Regions from separate parts of the Rhodococcus sp. P4_F5 genome, predicted to be linked through region 2. Evidence: riboswitches for the same ligand, from Rfam matches in the RefSeq annotation. Region 2 holds a riboswitch; each other region holds the start of a gene.
The links. Region 2 has a riboswitch for cobalamin ahead of AC1DU4_RS05565 ((2Fe-2S) ferredoxin domain-containing protein). Riboswitches for the same ligand answer to the same signal wherever they lie in the genome.
Positions count from the first base shown of each region.

Region 1: it holds a riboswitch for cobalamin, as region 2 does, so the genes downstream of both, AC1DU4_RS15195 (ABC transporter substrate-binding protein) here and AC1DU4_RS05565 ((2Fe-2S) ferredoxin domain-containing protein) in region 2, are expected to answer to the same signal.
Region 3: it holds a riboswitch for cobalamin, as region 2 does, so the genes downstream of both, AC1DU4_RS03265 (CbtB domain-containing protein) here and AC1DU4_RS05565 ((2Fe-2S) ferredoxin domain-containing protein) in region 2, are expected to answer to the same signal.

Region 1 is NZ_JBFUJP010000034.1:47,031-53,513, forward strand. It holds gene AC1DU4_RS15185 (decaprenylphospho-beta-D-erythro-pentofuranosid-2-ulose 2-reductase) at 1-724, shown strand, start outside; gene AC1DU4_RS15190 (galactan 5-O-arabinofuranosyltransferase) at 886-2,733, shown strand; cobalamin riboswitch at 2,733-2,919, shown strand; gene AC1DU4_RS15195 (ABC transporter substrate-binding protein) at 2,950-3,960, shown strand; gene AC1DU4_RS15200 (FecCD family ABC transporter permease) at 3,957-5,015, shown strand; gene AC1DU4_RS15205 (ABC transporter ATP-binding protein) at 5,012-5,824, shown strand; gene AC1DU4_RS15210 (DoxX family protein) at 5,868-6,305, opposite strand.
Region 2 is NZ_JBFUJP010000007.1:1,026-7,508, forward strand. It holds gene AC1DU4_RS05545 (TauD/TfdA dioxygenase family protein) at 1-184, opposite strand, end outside; gene AC1DU4_RS05550 (quinone oxidoreductase family protein) at 271-1,245, opposite strand; gene AC1DU4_RS05555 (TauD/TfdA family dioxygenase) at 1,381-2,406, opposite strand; gene AC1DU4_RS05560 (AraC family transcriptional regulator) at 2,542-3,567, shown strand; gene AC1DU4_RS05565 ((2Fe-2S) ferredoxin domain-containing protein) at 3,574-4,344, opposite strand; cobalamin riboswitch at 4,372-4,522, opposite strand; gene dprA (DNA-processing protein DprA) at 4,546-5,661, opposite strand; gene AC1DU4_RS05575 (YifB family Mg chelatase-like AAA ATPase) at 5,658-6,483, opposite strand, start outside.
Region 3 is NZ_JBFUJP010000003.1:90,775-97,257, reverse strand. It holds gene AC1DU4_RS03280 (cysteine protease StiP family protein) at 1-857, shown strand, start outside; gene AC1DU4_RS03275 (HAD family hydrolase) at 854-1,723, shown strand; gene AC1DU4_RS03270 (TerD family protein) at 1,764-2,981, shown strand; cobalamin riboswitch at 3,026-3,151, shown strand; gene AC1DU4_RS03265 (CbtB domain-containing protein) at 3,179-3,373, shown strand; gene AC1DU4_RS03260 (CbtA family protein) at 3,364-4,212, shown strand; gene AC1DU4_RS03255 (DsbA family oxidoreductase) at 4,344-5,084, opposite strand; gene AC1DU4_RS03250 (OsmC family protein) at 5,144-5,578, opposite strand; gene AC1DU4_RS03245 (MFS transporter) at 5,721-6,483, opposite strand, start outside.

The DNA of each region.
Region 1 (6,483 bases), on a different contig from region 2:
CGAGGAGTACCTGAAGAAGGCTCCGATGCGGGTGATCCTGGCCGCGCTGCCCGGCGACCCGGGCCGTGACGGCGCGGTCGCGCAGCTGAAGGCCAAGGGCGCCACCGAGGTCGGCGTCGTCGACTTCGACGCGCTGGACGCCGAGTCGCACCCGAAGGTCATCGACGAGGCCTGGGCGCTGGCCGGGAAGGGTCGCTCCGCAGGCTCCGCTCCTGCCGGCGACGTCGACGTCGCGATCGTCGCGTTCGGCCTGGACGGCGACGCCGAGGAGCTGTGGCAGAACCAGCGCAAGGCCGTGCTGGTGGCCAACGTCAACTACACCGCCGCAGTCTCCGTTGGCGTGCTCGTCGGCGAGAAGATGAAGGCGCAGGGCTTCGGCCGCATCATCGCGATGTCCTCGGTCGCCGGTGAGCGCGTCAAGCGCGCCAACTTCGTCTACGGCTCCACCAAGGCCGGCCTCGACGGCTTCTACCTCGGCCTGGGCGAGGCCCTGGCCAAGTTCGGCCCGCGGGTGACGGTGGTCCGGCCCGGCATGGTGCGCACCCAGTTCAGCGCGCACGTCAAGGAGGCGCCGCTGACGGTGAACAAGGACATCGTCGCCACGCTCGCCGTCGCCGCGTCCGACAAGGGCAAGGAAATCGTCTGGACCCCGGGTCCCTGGCGCTTCGTGATGATGGCGCTGCGCCACGTGCCGCGGGCGATCTTCCGCAAGCTGCCGATCTAGGCGGCTCCGCCGCCTGTGCGCCTTTCTGGTTGCTCCAACTACCAGAAAGTCGCACAGGTGCGCAGCGCCTAAACTCTCGAGTCGTGACGACCACCGCCGCCAGCCCCGTCTCCCCCAGCCACGTCCAGCCCGCGCGCCGGGCCGCGTCCGCCGCCGGGGAGATGGTGCTGGCGGCGCTCGTTGCGGTGGTCGTCGCCGCCGTCGGACTGGTCGCCTTCTCGGCGGTCCAGTGGCCGGCGTTCAACTCCTCCAACGTCACCCGCGCGCTGACCACGGTCGGGCAGGTGCTCACGCTGTCGGTGCTGGCGCTGTCGGTGTGGCTGCTGCGCCGACGCCGCGCGGCCACCGTGGCGAAGGTGATGTCCTGGGCCGGGGTGTCCGGGTTCGTCACCGTCACCCTCGGCATGCCGCTGGCCGCCACCAAGCTGTACCTGCACGGCGTCTCGGTGGACCAGGAGTTCCGCACCGAGTTCCTCACCCGGATGACGGACACGGCGGCCCTGAAGGACATGACCTACGCAGACCTGCCGTCGTTCTACCCGGCCGGCTGGTTCTGGTTCGGCGGGCGGGTCGCGAACCTGCTCGGCATGGACGGCTGGGAGGCGTTCAAGCCGTACGCGATCGCGTCGCTCGCGGTGGCGTCGGTGATCGCACTCGTGTTGTGGTCCAGGCTGATCCGCGCCGACCTCGCCGTGCTGGCCACGGTCGCGACGACCGCGCTGACGGTCGGGTACGCCTCGCCCGAGGCGTACAGCGCGATCCTGGTGGTGCTGCTGCCGCCGGTGCTGCTGCTGGCGTGGGGCGGGCTCTACCGGCCCGGGGAGACCGGATCCGGCGGGTGGGGCGCCGTCGTGGGCACCGGACTGTTCCTCGGCCTCGCCGCCACCTTCTACACGCTCTACCTGGGCTACGCGGCCTTCGCGGTGACGGTGATGGCCCTGGTCGCGGCGGGCCTCGCGGTCCGCGCGCAGGGATCGTGGCGGGCGGCCCTCGGCCCGCTGGTGCGCCTGGCCGCGGCCGGAGTGATCTCCGGCCTGATCGCGCTGATCGTGTGGCTGCCGTTCCTCAGCGCGCTGCGCACCGGCACGCTGTCGGGCACCGGCTCCGCCACCCACTACCTGCCCGAGGCCGGCGCGGACCTGCCGCTGCCGATGTTCGACGGCGACCTGACCGGGGCGCTGTGCCTGCTCGGCACGGTGTGGCTGGCCGGTCGCGCCGCCTCGTCGCGGCGCGCGCAGGCGCTGGGCCTCGGCGTGGTCGCGGCGTACCTGTGGGTCCTGATGTCGATGGCGGCGACGGCGGTCGGCACCACCCTGCTGTCCTTCCGGCTCGAGCCGGTGCTCATCGTGTTGCTCGGCGCCGCAGGTGTTTTCGGCTTCGTCGACTTCGCCCGCTGGCTGATCCTCGCGACCAGCGAGAACCCCCGGGTCAAGGCCGCGGTGGTGGCGGTGGGCGCGCTCGGCGCGCTCGCGTTCGCCCAGTCCATCCCGCACCTGCTGGCGCCGGAGATCACCATCGCCTACACCGACACGGACGGCGACGGGGTGCGCGCGGACCAGCGTCCGCCGGGCGCCGCCGCCTACTACGCGGCGGTGGACGAGGCGATCCAGGCGCAGCGCCCCGGCCCGCGGTCCGACACCGTGGTGCTCACCGCCGACACCAGCTTCCTGAGCTTCTACCCGTATTTCGGGTTCCAGGGGCTCACCTCGCACTACGCAAACCCGTTGGCGCAGTTCGACAGGCGGGCCGCCTACATCGAGTCCTGGACGGAACTGCAGACCCCCGACGAGCTGATCGAGGCGATGGACGCGACCGGCCTGCGGGGCCCCGACACGTTCGTCTTCCGCCAGTCCGACGACGGGTACACCCTGCGCCTCGCGGAGGACGTGTACCCGAACGACCCGAACGTGCGCCGCTACACCGTGACGTTCCCGGAGAAGCTGTTCGAGGACCCGCGGTTCTCGGTCACCGAGGCCGGGCCTTTCGTGGTGGTCACCCGCGTCGGTTAGGGTCCACTTGTTGTCACGGTGTTCGGGAAGTCCGGTGTGAAACCGGCGCGGTACTCGCCACTGTGAGCAGGTACGTCGACCGCTTGGGGCTCGAGCTCCGACCACTGGGTGCGCAGGCATCTGGGAAGGTGCGGTCGCCGGTCATCCCTGCGAAGCCAGGAGACCGGCCGTGACGCAGCCCTGATGTTTTCCACGAGTCATGGAAGGCGGGTCGCTTTGCGCACCCTCGTTTCGTCGCGAGCTCGCTCGCGTATCTCCCCCCGGGTCATCTCCTCCGCGGCACTGTCGATCGCTGCCGCCCTCACCCTGTCCGCGTGTGGCGGGTCGTCGGACTCCGACGGCGACACCGCTGCGATCTCCCTGCAGAGCTGCGGTCGCACAGTCACCCTCGCCGGACCCGCCGAGCGCGGCGTCACCCTCAACCAGGGCGCCACCGAAACGGCGCTGTCGATCGGCGCCCAGGACCGGATGGCCGGCACGGCCTACCTCGACGACACCATCGCACCGCAGTGGGCCTCCGCCTACGCGCAGGTCCCGTCGCTCGACGAGAAGGACTACCCGAGCCGCGAGGCCCTGCTCGAGGTCAAGCCCGACCTGGTGCTCGCGTCGTACTCGAGCGCGTTCGACGACAAGGCCGTCGGCTCGCACGAGTCGTTCGACGCCCTCGGTGTCGCCACCTACGTCTCCCCGTTCGGCTGCAAGGACAAGTCGACCCGTCCCGCCGTGTCCTGGGATTCGATCGGCACCGAGGTCACCGACTACGGGACCCTGTTCGGCCGCGAGTCCGAGGCCGACGCCGTCGTCGCGCAGATGCGCGAGACCCTCAGCGGCATCGAGGCCGCGGCGCCCGCGAAGGGCAAGAGCATCTTCTGGTACGACAGCAACACCGACACCCCGTACGTCGGCGGCAACGCCGGCGGACCTCAGCTGATCATCGATGCGGTCGGCGGGACCAACGTCTTCGCGAACGCCGACGGCGCGTGGCTCGACGGCAGCTGGGAGACGGTGCTGGCCGCGAATCCCGACGTCATCGTCCTCGCCGACGCGTCGTGGGACACGGCCGAGGAGAAGAAGAACTACATGCGGAGCGACCCGGCCCTGAAGGACCTGAAGGCCGTGCGGGACGACGCGTTCGTCGTGGTCCCGTTCTCGGCGAGCACGCCGGGACCGCGCACCATCGAGGGCGCGAGCCTGGTCGCCGAGCAGCTGGGCGGCAACGGGGCATGAGTCCGACGACCCGGGTGCCGGCCCGGGTAGCCGCGGCGACCAGCACCGGCTGGTCGGTGATCCTGGTCGCGCTGCTCGTGGTGAGCTGCGCGGCCGGGGTCGCGATCGGCGCGGCCGACCTGTCGATCGGCACAGTCGTCGAGTCGATCGCCGGACGCCTCGGCATCGGCCCGGGCACTGACCTGCTCACCACCCACATCGTCGTGGACCTGCGGATGCCACGGGTACTGGCGGCCGCGGCGATCGGCGCGGGACTCGCCCTGTGCGGCGCGGTGCTGCAGTCGCTGACCGGCAACCAGCTGGCCGACCCCTACCTGCTCGGCATGTCCGGGGGCGCGTCGTTGGGTGCGGTCCTGGCGTTGACGACCGGCGCGAGTGCGGTGGGCGCCTTGGGATTCGGCGCCGTCTCGTCCGCAGCATTCCTCGGTGCCCTCGGGAGCCTGCTGCTGGTGTTCGTCATCGCGACGTCCCGGTCCGGGGCGCTGCTGCCCGGTCGACTCGTCCTCGCCGGTATCGCGGTGGGGCAGTTGGCCGCGGCGCTGACGTCGGCGTTGGTGCTGTTCGGCGACCGCGACTCCGCCCACCGGGTGCTGAACTGGACTCTCGGCTCGGTGGCCGGCGTGCGCTGGTCGGGTCTGGTCGGCATCCTCGTCGTCGTCGCCGCGACGATGACGATCTTCCTGGCCTACAGCCGGGTACTGGACTCGTTCGCGTTCGGTGAGCGTGCCGCCGCGAGCCTCGGCACCAACGTCGAGCGGTCGCGTTGGGTGCTGTACGTGGTGGCGTCGCTGTGCACGGCGGCGCTGGTGGCGCAGGCCGGCATCATCGGCTTCGTCGGACTCGTGGTGCCGCACGCGGCCCGGATGCTCGTCGGGCCGCTGCACGCGCGCCTGCTCCCGGTGGTCGCTCTGGTGGGCGCCCTGTTGCTGGTGTGGGCCGACATCGCCGCCCGCACGGTCATGCCCGGGCGGGAACTGCCCATCAGCATCGTCACCGCCGTCGTCGGGGTGCCGGCGTTCGTGTGGCTGCTCCGACGACGGGGAGCCACCTCATGAGCCACCACTCCCCCGAGATCCGCGTCGAGGACGTCACCTGGTCGGCAGGAGGCACACGGATCCTCGACCGCGTGACGTGCTCGGCTCCGGAAAAGCGGGTCACAGGACTGATCGGACCGAACGGGTCGGGCAAGACGTCGCTGCTGTCGACGATCGCCCGACTCGAACGTCCGGACAGCGGACGGGTGCTACTCGGCGACGTCGCGACGACCACGATGCAACGCCGGGAGTTCGCCCGCACCGTCGCACTGGTGGAACAGCATTCGGCCACCGAACTGGACCTGACGGTGGAACAGATCGTCGAACTCGGCGCCATCCCGCACCGCGGCGGCTGGGCCCGACCCGCCGCACACGGCACGGGCGAACTGGTCACCGACTGCCTCGCGACGGCCGGCATCACCCATCTGCGACACCGGTTGTGGCAGAGCCTGTCCGGCGGCGAGAAGCAGAAGACACAGCTGGCCCGGGCATTCGCGCAGCGCCCCTGTGTGCTGCTGCTCGACGAACCCACCAACCACCTCGACGTCTCGGCGTCGCTGGAACTGCTCGAACTGATCCGGGCCCGTGGGCTCACGACGGTGGCCGCGATGCACGACCTGAACCTGGCCGCGATGTACTGCGATCACCTCGTGGTGCTGCGCGACGGCCAGGTCGTCACCGAGGGCCCGACGGAGTCGGTACTCACCGCCGAACTGCTGGCGGACGTCTACGGCCTCGACGCCCTGGTGCAACCCCATCCACGAACGGGACGTCCGATGGTGGTGCTGTGCGGGGCGGCCGAAGGCGCCGACGCGCTCGTGCGCGGTTGACGGGGCTCTCTGGACACCGCGCACGAGCGGCGGAGCTGTCTGACTAGCCGCGCAGCAGCGGCATGACCGAGCGGACCCGGGCGTCGCGCAGGTACAGCCCGCCCCACACCAGGATTCCGGTGTAGATCGGGAACAGCGTGGTGCTGACGATCGGCTGCTCGGTGAGCAGGTTCGTCGCCACTGCCCCGCCGAGGTACCCCGTCAGCAGCACCGCACCGAGCATCGCGGTGACCGGCGCGAGGTACAGCGCCAGGCACATCAGCAGCACGACGCCGAAGACCCGGTTCAGCCCGGGATCGAAGCCGAGGTCCGCCATCGCGGTGCGCACCTGCTCCACGTTCGCAATGTGGGTGACCGAGTCGAACAGCAGGAAGACCACGACCAGGCCGGTGGCGATCCGACCGGCAAGGCGCTGCCGCGGCGTGACGGCGTCGGCCGTCGTGGCGGCCGGGCCGGACGTGGTGTTCGGGGTGATGGTCATGGCGGGCTCCGTCTCGTCCTCGTGGGCCTCACGCGGGGTGCGGGGGCGCATACCAGGTAGACCCGTACGGCCCCCGGAACTCATCGCCGCCGCGTCAGAGACGCACCGATCCGGGATCCGTCAATGTCGGGAAAACCACACCTGATCTGCGGCTTCTGACCTACTTCTCGTTGGCGGT
Region 2 (6,483 bases):
GGAAGAACAGCACCTTGTGCTCGAGCAGCAGCGCCCGCAGCTCGGCGAACAGGGCCTCGTCCCGTGAGACCTCGCCGAGGTTCACTCCGGAGAGCTCCGCGCCGATCGAGCAGGTGAGTCGCTCGACCTTGATCGACGAAGCGGGGGCGGACGCCGTTTCCGGCGATGCGATGGTGGTGGTCATGACGATTCCTCTGGGGGTCGCTACTGCTGTGGCCGCGTCGCCGTCGGCTCCGGCAGAGAGGGGATGTGGGAGAGGAGCTTTTGTCCTCAGACGGTGAAGACGGAGGAGCCGATGCTGCGGCCGGACTCCAGGTCGTGGTGCGCCTGGACCGCATCCTCGAGCGCATAGCGCTGGTTGATGCCGATCTTGATGCGGCCCGCCTCGACGTGGGAGAAGAGCTCGCCCGCCAGTTCGGCGCGCTCGGCCGGGTCGGCGATGTAGTCGGCCAGTGCCGGCCGGGTCACGTAGAGCGAACCCTTGACGGCCAGCATCTGTGCGTTGATCGGCGGGGTCGGACCCGACGCGGTGCCGAAGCAGACCAGCAGGCCGCGCCGCGCCAACGAGTCGAGCGAGATCTCGAAGGTCGACTGGCCGATGCTGTCGAACACGACCGGCACACCCTTGCCGTCGGTGAGTTCCCGGACCCGGGCCACCACGTCTTCACGGGTGTACACGATGACGTGGTCGCAGCCGTGTGCACGGGCGACCTCGGCCTTGGCGTCGCTCGACACGGTGCCGATCACGGTGATCCCGAGCAGCTTTGCCCACTGCGTGAAGATCAGGCCGACACCACCGGCGGCGGCGTGCAGCAGCACGGTGTCGCCGGCCTTCAGCGGGTGGATGCGACGCAGCAGGTAGGACGCGGTCAGTCCGCGCATGGTCATGGCGGCCGCGGTCTCGAACTCGATCCCGTCGGGGAGCGCGATCAGCGAGTCCGCCGGCATCACCCGCTCGGTGCTGTACGCGCCGAGCGGACTGCCCGTGTAGGTGACCCGGTCACCCTCCTTGAAGCCCTCCACACCGGCGCCGACCGCCTGGATCACACCGGCGGCCTCGACACCCATCCCGGCGGGCAGCGCGGCGGGGTACAGGCCGCTGCGGAAGTAGGTGTCGGCGAAGTTGAGTCCGACCGCCTCGTGGCGGACGCGGACCTCGCCCGCTCCGGGCTCGCCGACCTCGACGGTCTCCCACTTCATGACTTCGGGGGCACCGGTCTCGTAGAAGCGAATGGCGTGTGCCACGGGTTCTCCAATCTTTGGATGCTCGACTCGTTCGGAGTTCGTGCAGTTGAGGTCGGCCGCGGTGGGCAGCCTGGTCGGTGGTCGGGTGGACCGTCCCGGGTGCAGCCGGGCGATCCGAGGTCGAGTTGCCTTCGGTCAGTGGGCGCCGATCCGCCGGTCTCGGGGCCGGGCGGTCGCGGGGCCGGACGGCACGATCACGTCGCGTGGCGGGATGCCGCCCCGACCCGGTCCGTCGGCGTGATCGTCGCCGTCGACCAGGAAGTTCGGCGGCAGCGGTCGCCCCTGGCGCAGGCTCAACCAGAGGGTCAGCGGGTGCCGATCGGGATCCGTCACGCCGGTGTCCGCGGTCGAGTGCAGGGTCGTGTAGTTGTTCACGAGGAGCAGGTCGCCCGGCTCGAGGTCGATGTCGAACCGGAAGGCGTCGGAGCTCGCGAGGTCGTCGACCAGGTCGAGCAGCTCCTCCTCGGCGCGTCCCAGCCGCGGCACATCCGGGTGGCGTTGCGCGGCCGCGATGTCGCTTCGGGCGTACCGGACGCTGAGCTTGTCGTCGGACCAGCACGCCATCGGCGTCGAGTAGTACGGCGCCCCGCCGGGCAGTTCCTCGCCCCGGCGATCGAAGTACCAGGGGCCGAACATGCGGTCGGCCAGGTCGGGGCGGCGACTCGAGACCTCGCGGTAGACCGCACCCGAGCTGACCACGGAGACGCGGTGACGGGTTCCCAGGCAGAGCACCGCCTGGACGTCCGAGCCACCCGAGGCGAAGGCCTCCGTCGTCGAACCGCTGGTCAGCTTCTGGCCCGAGGAGTTCTGCGAGACCGGGATTCCGAGGTGCTGCCCGATCCCCCAGAAAACGGTCCGGAGGTCGGCGCGGCCGTGGTGGGCCACCGGCAGTCCCTGCACCACCGCGAGCCCGTATCCGCTCTCCAGGTCCGCGGCGACGCGCTCGAGCATGTCGCCGAGAGTCGGCAGCGGGAAGAGCTCGCGGGTGACCTGCAGCAGCGGGGTGCTCTGGTTGCGCACGGAGGCGAGCGCCGTGTCCATCTCAGCGAGGTGGGCCGGGGAGATCGCGTAACGCCACGAGTCGTCGGCCGCGAGGTCGCGGGGTTGCCACGCCGTCGGTGCCGCGCCGGAGGCCTGCAGCACGCTCGTCGAGATCGTCATTGTCCGGCACCGCCCTTCCTCATGGTTTCGATGTGATGCAACAGACATTAGGTGCGGCGCCCATCACATGCTTCACTTAGCGGGACATGCAACACGTCATTTCGGGACATCACCCGGTTGAACGGAGCCAAGGTCTTGAAACCCCTCGCCAGATACGCGTCACTCAACCGCTACATCGAGCTCTGCCAGTCGGTCGGTGTCGACGCCGCCGCCCTCATGCGCGAGGTCGGCCTGAACCCCGCGGGCCTGTCGGTCCAGGACCAGTGGGCCTCCGCCGCCGCCATCGTCCGACTGCTCGCGAACTCGGCGGCGGCCTCCGGACGCGACGACTTCGGGCTGCGGCTGGCGGAGCTTCGACGGCTGTCCAACCTCGGCCCGCTCAGCCTGGTGATCCGGGAGGAGCCCGACGTCCGGAGCGCGTTGGAGGTGCTGATCCGCTACGAGCACACCTACAACGAGGCCCTGCGAATCCGGTTGACCGAGGCCAGCGGACTGGCCACGCTACGGATCGGCCTGGACCTCGGCGAGACCGTCGACTCCCGTCAGTCGATCGAGCTCGCCGTCGGCGCGACCCATCAGATCCTTCGCGGCTTCCTCGGCTCCCGCTGGCAGCCCGTCACGGTCGGTTTCACGCATCCCGCGCCGGCAGACACCAGCACGTATCGCCGAATATTCGGCAACACGGTGGAATTCGAGTACGAGACCACGGGCATCGTGTTCTACGCCAACGATCTCAATGCCCCGAACCAGCTGTCCGACGAGCTGCTGCGGCCCTACGCCCGGCAACTCCTGGACGGGCTCCCCGCCTCCACGGAGACGACGGCGTTGGACCGGACCCGCGAGCTGATCGAGGTCCTGTTGCCCACCGGCCGCTGTTCCGTCGAGCAGGTCGCCCGGAGCCTCGGGGTGGACCGGCGGACCGTGCACCGGCAGCTCGCGGCGTCCGGCGAGACGTTCACCTCGGTGCTCAACTCGGTGCGCATCTCGTTCGCCGAACGGTTCGTGACGAACCCGCGGTACTCGCTGACCGAGGTCGCCCTGCTGCTGGGGTTCTCCACCCCCGGCAGCTTCACGAGGTGGTTTCGAAGCCAGTTCGATCAGACACCAAGCGAGTGGCGCGCCGTCCAGATCAGCCCCCGCGAGGGCTCCGGACCTCGGTGAGCGCCGTCAGTCGTCGAAACCCCCGCGAACCCGCTTGCCCGTGAGTTCGTCCGTCCCGCACACCAGGTCCGCCACCAGGGTCTCGGCGTCGTCCGGGTCGAGCCCGGCGAACCACTCCCCGCGGGGGTAGACGACCACCAGCGGCCCCAGGTTGCACGGGCTCAGGCAGCCAGACGCGGTCACCATCAGTGCGGGCTGCGGCGCCGCCTTCGCGGCCGCGGTCAGCGCGCGGTGCACCGGCCCGGCGCCGTAGGCCATGCACCGGGGCCCCTTGCACACCAGCACGTGGTCGCGGTGCGGTTCGATCTCCGACCAGGCGGGGCTGCGGTACGAGGCGGGGCTCGCCGTGACGGCCGATCCCGCACCGTCGCAGGCCGACGCCACTGCCGCGGCGACGGCGGTCTCGGCGCCGGTGTCCTCGCCGAAGGTGACCAGGAGGTCGGCGCCGGCGCGCGTCTCGCGCCAGTTCGCGACGGCCCTCTGCGTCCAGGTGATCAGGTAGCGGTCGCGCGGGACCGCCACCGGCAGCAGCAGCACCGCGCCCAGGCCGTCGGCGACGGCCGCGTCGAGGGCGTCGTGCAGCGTCGGGGTGGCCGCGTCGAGGTAGGCCAGGGTGACGTCGCCGTCCCGGTGGCCGCGCACCTCGCGCAGCAGCCGCTCCGCGGACTTCTCGTCGACCCCGCTGACCGTCGGCCGCAGCACCAGCACGGTCCGCCGGCCGCGGCGGTCCGCGCGCTCTGCTCGTGGCGCGGACAGGGCTCCGCCTGCAACATTCATCGTGTGATCGGTCCATCCTCGTGGCGTGATCGAGCGTCGACGAGGGTGGTATCTGGCTACGTGCCTCCCGCGGGGAGGCACTCACAGTGGCGGGACCGCGCCGGATTCGCACCGGCTTCCCATGACCTCGACGATCATGACCGCTGCAGGCTATCGCACCCACGTCCGCCCGAATCCGCCCGTCCCCGCGACCGTTTCGCCTCACCGCCGGAACCAACCCGTCTCGTCCGAGTCGATCAACCCGCTCATCTCCAACACCGGCAACGCGCCCCGCACCGAGTTCAGTGGCAACCCCGACCCCTCCGAGAGTTCCCGCACCCCAACCGAACCCGACGCCGGGAACGCTTCGTACACCTGCGCCGCCCTTGCCGACAGCCCGTCCAGCCGGCGCGCCGGACCGGACTCCGGCTCCCCCACCTCGATCGGCCCGGCCGCCTCGGCGACGTCCGCCGCCCGCGCCGCCAGCCGGGCCTCGCCGTCCCGGATCATCCGGTGACAGCCCACCGACGCGGCGGAGGTCACCGGCCCCGGCACCGCCAGGACCGGCCGGCCCAGGCGCGCGGCCCAGGCGGCGGTGTTGCGGGCCCCGCTGCGGGCACCGGCCTCGACCACCAGGACCGCGTTCGCCAGCGCCGCGACCAGCCGGTTCCGCGCCAGGAACCGGTACCGGGCCGGCGGCGTACCGGGCGCGTACTCGCTGACCACCAGGCCCTCCTTCGCGATCTCCCGCAGCAGCCGCCCGTGGCCCGCGGGGTAGGCCCGGTCCACCCCGCAGGCCAGCACCGCCACGGTCGGCGTGCCCGCCGCCAGCGCCGCCCGGTGCGCGGCGCCGTCGATGCCGTAGGCCGCCCCGGAGACCACGGTCCAGCCCTCCCCCGCCAGGTCGTCGACGAACTGACTCGTCGCGTGCTCGCCGTAGCCGCTGGCCGCCCGGGTCCCCACCACCGCGACCGCGCGTTCGGTCAGCCCCGCCACCGAACCGCCGCCGAGCACCCACAGCGCCAGCGGCGGCGCCGACTCCCGGTCCGCCCGGGGCTCGACCCCGTCGAAGGCGAGCAGCTTCCACTCCGGCCAGTCCTCGTCGTCGGGGGTCAGAAGTCGGCCGCCGAGCCGCTCGACCAGCGCGAGGTCCCGCTCGGCCGTGTCCAGGTGCCGGCGCGCCTGCGTCCGGGCGCGCAACACCTCCGGCAGTTGCGCCCCGCGCACGGCCCGCGCGGCCTCCTCGGGGCCGACCGCCCGCACCAGTTCCACCAGCGGCGCGCACGGCCCCTGCGCCACCTGGGACAGGTACGCCCAGGCCGCCGCCCTGGTGTTCACGCGCCGCTCCGATCCTTGAAGCCCAGCTCCCGGAAGCCCAGCGCCAGGCCCACCTCGTCCTCGCCCGGCACCGGCAGTCCCTCCAGGTCGGACAGCGTCCACGCCACCCGCAGCGCGCGGTCCGCGCCGCGGGCGGTGATCTGACCCTCCCGCAGCCCCCGTTCGAGCGGCACGAGGGCCCGCCGGGACAGCCGAAAGCGTTGCCGCAGGGCGGGACCGGGCACCTCGGCGTTGGTGCGCCACCCGAACTCCTGCCAGCGCGCGACGGCGGCGGCGCGTGCGGTCGACACCCGCTCGCGCACCGACGCGGTGGACTCCGCGGCGTCGCCGTTGAGCGCCCCGACGGACAGCTCGCGCATCCGCACCCGCAGGTCCACCCGGTCCAGCAACGGCCCCGACAGCTTGCCGAGGTAGCGCCGGCGGACGGTCGGGGTGCAGATGCAGTCCACCTCGCGCGGCGGTGCGCAGGGGCACGGGTTCGCGGCGAGGACCAGCTGGAATCGCGCCGGGTAGCGGGCCACACCGTCGCGGCGGGCGATCCGCACCTCGCCGTCCTCGAGCGGGGTGCGCAGCGCCTCGAGCGCCTTGACGCCCAGTTCCGCGCACTCGTCGAGGAACAGCACGCCGCGGTGCGCCCGGCTCACCGCGCCGGGCCTGGCCATCCCGGAGCCGCCGCCGACCAGCGCGCTGACCGAGCAGGTGTGGTGCGGGGCCACGAACGGCGGCTCGGTGATCAACGGCCGTTCGATGGTGAGCAGGCCGGCCACCGAGTGGATCGCCGTCACCTCCAGCGCCTCCCCGTCGCTCAGCGGCGGCAGCACG
Region 3 (6,483 bases), on a different contig from region 2:
CCGAACTGGTGCTCGCCGAGCGGGGTCGCGAGGTCACCCTGGTGTCGCTCGCCCGCGCGGGCACCCCGGTCGGGGTGCTGATGCGGCACTGGGGCCGCGACGTGCACGGCCTGGACCTGCCGCACTATGCGATGTCCATCGTCCGCGGCCGGGGCATCGATGTCGAGGCATTGAACTACCTTGCCGCCCACCACGATCCGGAGAGCGTCGTCTTTGTCGACGGATGGACCGGCAAGGGTGCGATCACCCGCGAACTCAGCGCGGCACTCGCCGCCCACGCCGCCGCCGGCGGGCCGCATTTCGACGACGACCTGGTGGTGCTCGCCGACCCGGGCGCGTGTGTGCGCACCTACGGCACCCGCGACGACTTCCTCATCGCGACGGCCTGCCTCAACTCCACCGTCTCGGGCCTAGTGTCCCGGACCGTCCTCAACGACACCGTGATCGGCCCCGGCGAGTTCCACGGCGCCAAGTTCTACCGCGGGCTCGCCGATGCCGACGTCTCGAACCACCTGCTCGACACCGTCGCCGCGCGCTTCCCCGACATCCGCGCCGCCGTACCCGCCGCCGTCGCTGCCATCGTGGGCAGCGACCGCTCCCCCACCTGGGCGGGGTGGGCATCGGTGGAGGAGATCCGTGCCCGGTACGGCATCTCGTCGGTGAACTTCGTCAAGCCGGGCGTCGGCGAGACCACCCGGGTCCTGCTCCGACGGGTGCCGTGGCGCGTCCTCGTGCGCGACCGGGACGCGCCGGAGCACGCTCACATCCGAATGCTCGCCGCCGCCCGGGGGGTGGAGGTCGACGAGGTGCCCGACCTCGCGTACTCCTGCATGGGCCTGATCAAGGACGTCGCATGACCGTACTGATCGCCACCGATCTCGACCGCACGATGATCTACTCGCGCTCCGCGATGAGTCTCGGCGACGGCGTCGACGAGGCGGAACTTCGCTGCGTGGAGCACTACGACGGGGCGCCGCTGTCCTTCGTCACCGCGACGGCGGCCCAACTGCTGCGTGACCTGACTCGGGTGGCCGCGGTCGTGCCCACCACCACCCGCACCATCGCGCAGTTCCAGCGCATCGCGCTGCCCGGGGCGCCGTGGCGCTACGCGATCACCAGCAACGGCGGCAACATCCTCGTCGACGGTGTACCGGATCCGCTGTGGCGCAACCAGATCGAGGAAGAGTCCCGGTCCGGCGGCGCGACCCTCGACGAGATCACCACGACGCTGCGTGCCCGGATCGACGCGAACTGGGTCCGCGCCCTCCGGACCGCCGACGACCTGTTCTGCTACCTCGTCGTCGAACCGGACGCGGTGCCGGCCGGGTTCCTCACGGAGTGGGACCGGTGGTGCCGAGAACGCGGCTGGGGAGCCTCCCAGCAGGGGCGCAAGATCTACACGATGCCTGCCGCGGTGTCGAAAGGTCGTGCGGTGGTGGAGGTTCGCGAGCGCCTGCTCGCCGACGGGGTGTTGCCCCTGCAGGCGCGGATGCTCGCCGCCGGCGACGGCGCACTCGACGCGGACATGCTCGCCGTGGCCGATGCCGCGATCCGACCCAGGCACGGAGAACTCGAACAGCTGGGCTGGCAGCGTCCGGGCCTGACGGTCACCGCGAACGCGGGAATCGCTGCGGGCGAGGAGATCCTGCGCTGGTTCGCGTGCCGCGTTCCGCCGACCTCCGCCCTGGCCGAGGCACCCGCCGAGTCTTCTCCCCGCCCCTGAACAGACCGACCACAGCCCGACGACCCGAAGGACGATCACCGTGCCAGAGCAGCTCACCAAGGGCCAGAACGCGACCCTGACCGTCGACGACGTCGTTGTCTCACTCGCGCTCACCGCCGCCGCCGACCTGTCCGCGCTGCTGGTCACCGCGCAGGGCAAGGTCCGCTCGGACCAGGACTTCGTCTTCTTCAACCAGCCGACCGGTCCGGGCGTGCGCCTGCAGCCGGGTGTGCCCGGTCAGTCCGCCGAGCTCGCGGTCTCGCTCGGCGCGGTGCCGGCGGACGTCGAGCAGGTGCGCGCGGTGATCACCCTCGACGACCCCACCGGCAGCTTCGGCCGGTTCGCCGCCCCGACGGCGCGGGTCGCCGACACCGCGGGAAACATGCTGTACGAGTACCGGATCGACGGCCTGGACAGCGAGTCGATCGTCATTGCGCTCGAGCTGTACCGCCGCCAGGGTGGTTGGAAGGTGCGGGCGGTGGGCCAGGGCTACGCCGGGGGCTTCGCGGCGCTGGTCACCGACCACGGGGTGTCGGTCGACGACGAGCCGGCCCCCACCCCCGCTGCACCGCCGGCTCCCCCGGCGCCGCCCGCGGCACCTGCGGCACCTGCGGCACCCGCGGCACCCGCGCCACCTGCGGCACCTGCGGCACCTGCGGAGGTCAGCCTGACCAAGAGCAGGCCCGTCAGCCTGACCAAGGGCCAGAAGGTCACCCTGAAGAAGGACGGCGGTGTCGCACTCACCCAGATCCGGATGGGCCTGGGCTGGGATCCCGTCGTCACCCGCGGCCGGTTCGGCGCGCGCCAGGCGAACATCGACCTCGACGCCTCCGCGCTGCTGTTCGCCGGCACCGAGTTGGCCGAGGTCGTCTACTTCGGGAAGCTGAAGTCCACCGACAACTCGATCGTCCACTCCGGCGACAACCTCACCGGCGACGGTGACGGTGACGACGAGGTGATCGCGGTGGACCTGAGCGCCGTCTCCGCCCGGGTGACCACGATCGTCTTCGTCGTGACCTCGTTCCGGGGGCAGACGTTCGAGCAGGTCGACAACGCGTTCTGCCGGCTCGTCGACGCCACGATCCAGGCCGAGCTCGCGCGGTTCACGCTGAAGGGCGGCATGCCGTTCACCGCCATGGTGATGGCCAAGGTTTACCGGCAGGCAGGTGGCTGGAAACTGCAGGCCGTCGGGGAGGGTGTCGACGCGAAGACGCCGCAGAAGGCCGCCAAGCACCTCCACCCCTTCCTCGGCGACTGACCCTCGCCCTTCGGGGACCCGATTGACACGACTTCGCATCAGGTGCGAAAGTCTGCGGGTAATGCGATGGTGGACGGGAATCCGGTGCAAGTCCGGAGCGGTCGCGCCACTGTGATCGAGGCGTTCGTCAGCCTCGACAGCCAGACACCGTCATCATCGCCAGGATTTTTTAGGGACGCGAAATCCCAGGAGGAACCATGGCTTACGTTCACGCCCCCAGCAGGGCAACCGATTCCATCGGCATCGCGATGATCATCGCGGGCGTCGTACTGCTCGCGATGTTGACGCTGTACCTGGTCGGTTTCGACCAGGGCGCGGTCTCTCGCACCGGCATGTACATGCACGAGCTGATGCACGACGGTCGCCACCTGCTGGGCCTGCCGTGCCACTGACCGAGTCCTTCAAGAACCTCCTCATCCGCGGGCTGCTGGCCGGCCTCGTCGCCGGGCTGCTGGCCGGTGCCGTCGCGTTCGTGATCGGCGAGCCGCACGTCAACGCGGCCATCGCCATCGAGGAGTCGGCATCCGCGGCCGCCGAGGCCGAGCCGTCCGCGGCCGAGGCCCACGAACACGCCACTTCCGAGGCCCACGAGCACCCCGCCCCGGGCGCCGCGGCCACCGCGGCCGAGACCGACGCGGCCCACTCGCACGGCGAGGACGCGCTGGTCAGCCGGGACGGGCAGCGGGCGGGCCTGTTCCTGGCCACCGCGCTCGCCGGCCTCGCCCTCGGCGCCATCTACGCCTCGGTGACCTACTACGCGCGGCGCGCGAGCACGCTGTCCGCACCCGTGCTCGCGTTGGCGCTGGCCGGGCTGGGGTGGCTCGCGATCGAGGCCGTGCCGTTCTTCAAGTACCCGGCGAACCCGCCCGCGGTGGGCGACCCGGACACCATCGACAAGCGGACGCTGCTGTGGCTGGCATCGGTGGTCCTCGGGCTGCTGGCCGTCGCCGTCGCCGCGTACGCCGCCAGGATCGTGGCGGCCAACGACTTCCTGACGGTCCGGATCGCGGCCCCGCTGCTCGCGTTCCTGGTGGTCGTCGGCGTCGGCTACCTGGCGCTGCCCGACGTCGACGAGGTGGGCAGCGACTTCCCGGCCTCCCTGCTCTGGGAGTTCCGGATCTCCTCGCTCACAGTCCAGGCCACGCTGTGGCTGGCGCTCGGGCTGGGCTTCGCCTTCCTCACCGAACGCGCCGCCCGTACGCGCTCAGCGGTCGCCGTCGCCGGTCGCTGACCCCCACCGCGCAACGCAACACCGACCCGCAACACCGACCCGCAACACCGACCCGCAACACCGACCGAATGTCGCATTCGTTCAGCTGAGGTGAACGAATGCGACATTCGGTCAGGCGTAGGGGTGGCCGCTCAGACCGCGCAGGTGTCGTCGGTGCAGGCGCCACCGTCACCGTCGACTGTGACGATCGCGCCGGACTGGGCGAACGCCTGCTCGAGCAGTTGGGTGAACACCTCGACGGGCTGCGCCCCCGAGACACCGATCGCCCGGTTCACCGCGAAGAACGGCACGCCGTTGATCCCGAGCCGCTGGGCCTCCTCGGTCTCGGCCCGCACCTGATCGGCGGCGGTGTCGGTCTCCAGGGCCGCCCGGATCTCGTCGGCGTCCAGACCCACCTCGGCGGCGATGGCGACCAGTTCCTCGCGGTCGTCCACCACCCGGCCCTGTGTGAAGTGCGCCCGGAACAACGCCTCCATCACCTCGTCGGTGCGGTCGCCGGCCAGGTGGACCAGCCGGTGCGCGTCGAAGGTGTTGGCGGAAATCGCGATGTCGAAGTCCATCACCAGGCCGTCCTCGGCCGCGACGGCGGTGACGCGGGCCGCCAGCTGCTGCGCCTCGGCCGCGGACAGGCCCTTGCGCGCGGCGACCTCGTCGATGTTGCTGATCCGTGCGCCGACCGGGCGGTCGGGCAGGAGCTGGTACGAGCGCCACTGCACCCGGACCTGGTCACGGTGCTCGAACTTCTCGAGGGCGGCGGCAAAGCGGCGCTTGCCGATGTAGCACCACGGGCAGGCGATGTCGGACCACACCTCCACCACCACGGACGGCGCGACGGCGGGGGCGGTCTGCTGGTCACTGGTATCTGTGCTCACGAATTATTCTAAACATCCGCGACTCGACTTCTGTTCCGCCCCGCCGCCGGACGAGAGGCTCACTCCAGCGCGGCGTCCAGGGTGATCTCGACGCCGGTCAGGGCCTTGCTCACCGGGCAGGACTCCTTGGCGGCCTGGGCCACCTTTGCGAATCCGGCGGCGTCGAGCCCGTCGACCTCCCCGCGGACGACGAGCTTGATGCCCGTCAGCTTGAATCCGGGGTTGTCCGGCCCCAGGGTCACGGACGCGGTCACGTCCAGGCTCTGCGGGGTGCCTCCTGCCTCGCCGATCAGCGCGGAGAGCTGCATGGCGTAGCAGGACGAGTGTGCGGCGGCGATCAGTTCCTCGGGGCTGGTGGTGCCGCCGGCCTCCTCCGCGGCCCGCTTGGGGAACGACACCTCGAAGGTCCCTGTGCCGGAGCTGGTGAGCTCCACCTGGCCGGAACCGTCCTGCAGGGTGCCGTTCCACGCGGTGCGGGAGGTACGAGTGGGCATGGTGAGTCCTTCCGTCGAGGCTTACGGTTCGCGCAGGCATACCTGCAGGGACAGTCTGTCCCGGATCGTGGTGCCGGGCCACCGGAATGGGGCCGACGTTGTCGCGCGGCGAGCGCCGTCCGGTTCGGGTGTCGTTCCGCGTTCACCCGTCGTCGCCGACGGACACCTCCACGTTGTCGACCCGGTGGTAGTGCGCCAGCAGCTGCCGCTCCTCGTCGCGCTTGGGAAAGACGAAGAAGACCAAGGCCGCGCCGGCCAGCACGATCAGGACCGCCGCCACGTACGCCTTGGTGTCGCCGTCCAGGAAGGCCGTCCGCGCGGCGGCCAGGATCTGGTCCGCGTACTGCGGGTACCGCTCCGCGATGTCGGCCGCGCCCGAGAACGACTTCTCGAGCGTGGACTTCACCTGGTCACTGACCTCGTCGGACTGCGGCGAGGCGGCGACCGTCGCGGCGAACGAGGCGGTGTAACCGGCGGTGAGCAGCGCGCCGAGCACCGACTGCATGATCGCGCCACCGAGGTCGCGCTGCAGGTCTGCCGTTCCCGACGCCATTCCGGCGCGTCGAACCGGGACCGAGCCGGTGAGCGAGCGCGAGGCCGGGGTGCCCGCGAGGCCGACGCCCACGCCGAGGAGCATGTAGCCGAGCCCGATCTTCCAGTACTGCGCGTCCTCCTTCCACAGCAGCAGCGCGACCATCAGACCCGACACGATGGCCGCGTAACCGAGCAGCAGCGTGACGCGGCAGCCGTGCGCCTCGATCAACCGTGCGGACTGCGGCGCCACCAGCACCATGACCGCCGCGGCGGGCAGGGCGGCCGAACCGGCGGCGAGCGTCGAGTAGCCCAGCACGTTCTGCATGAACTGCTGTCCGATGTACATGACGCCCATCAGGGTGCCGAACACG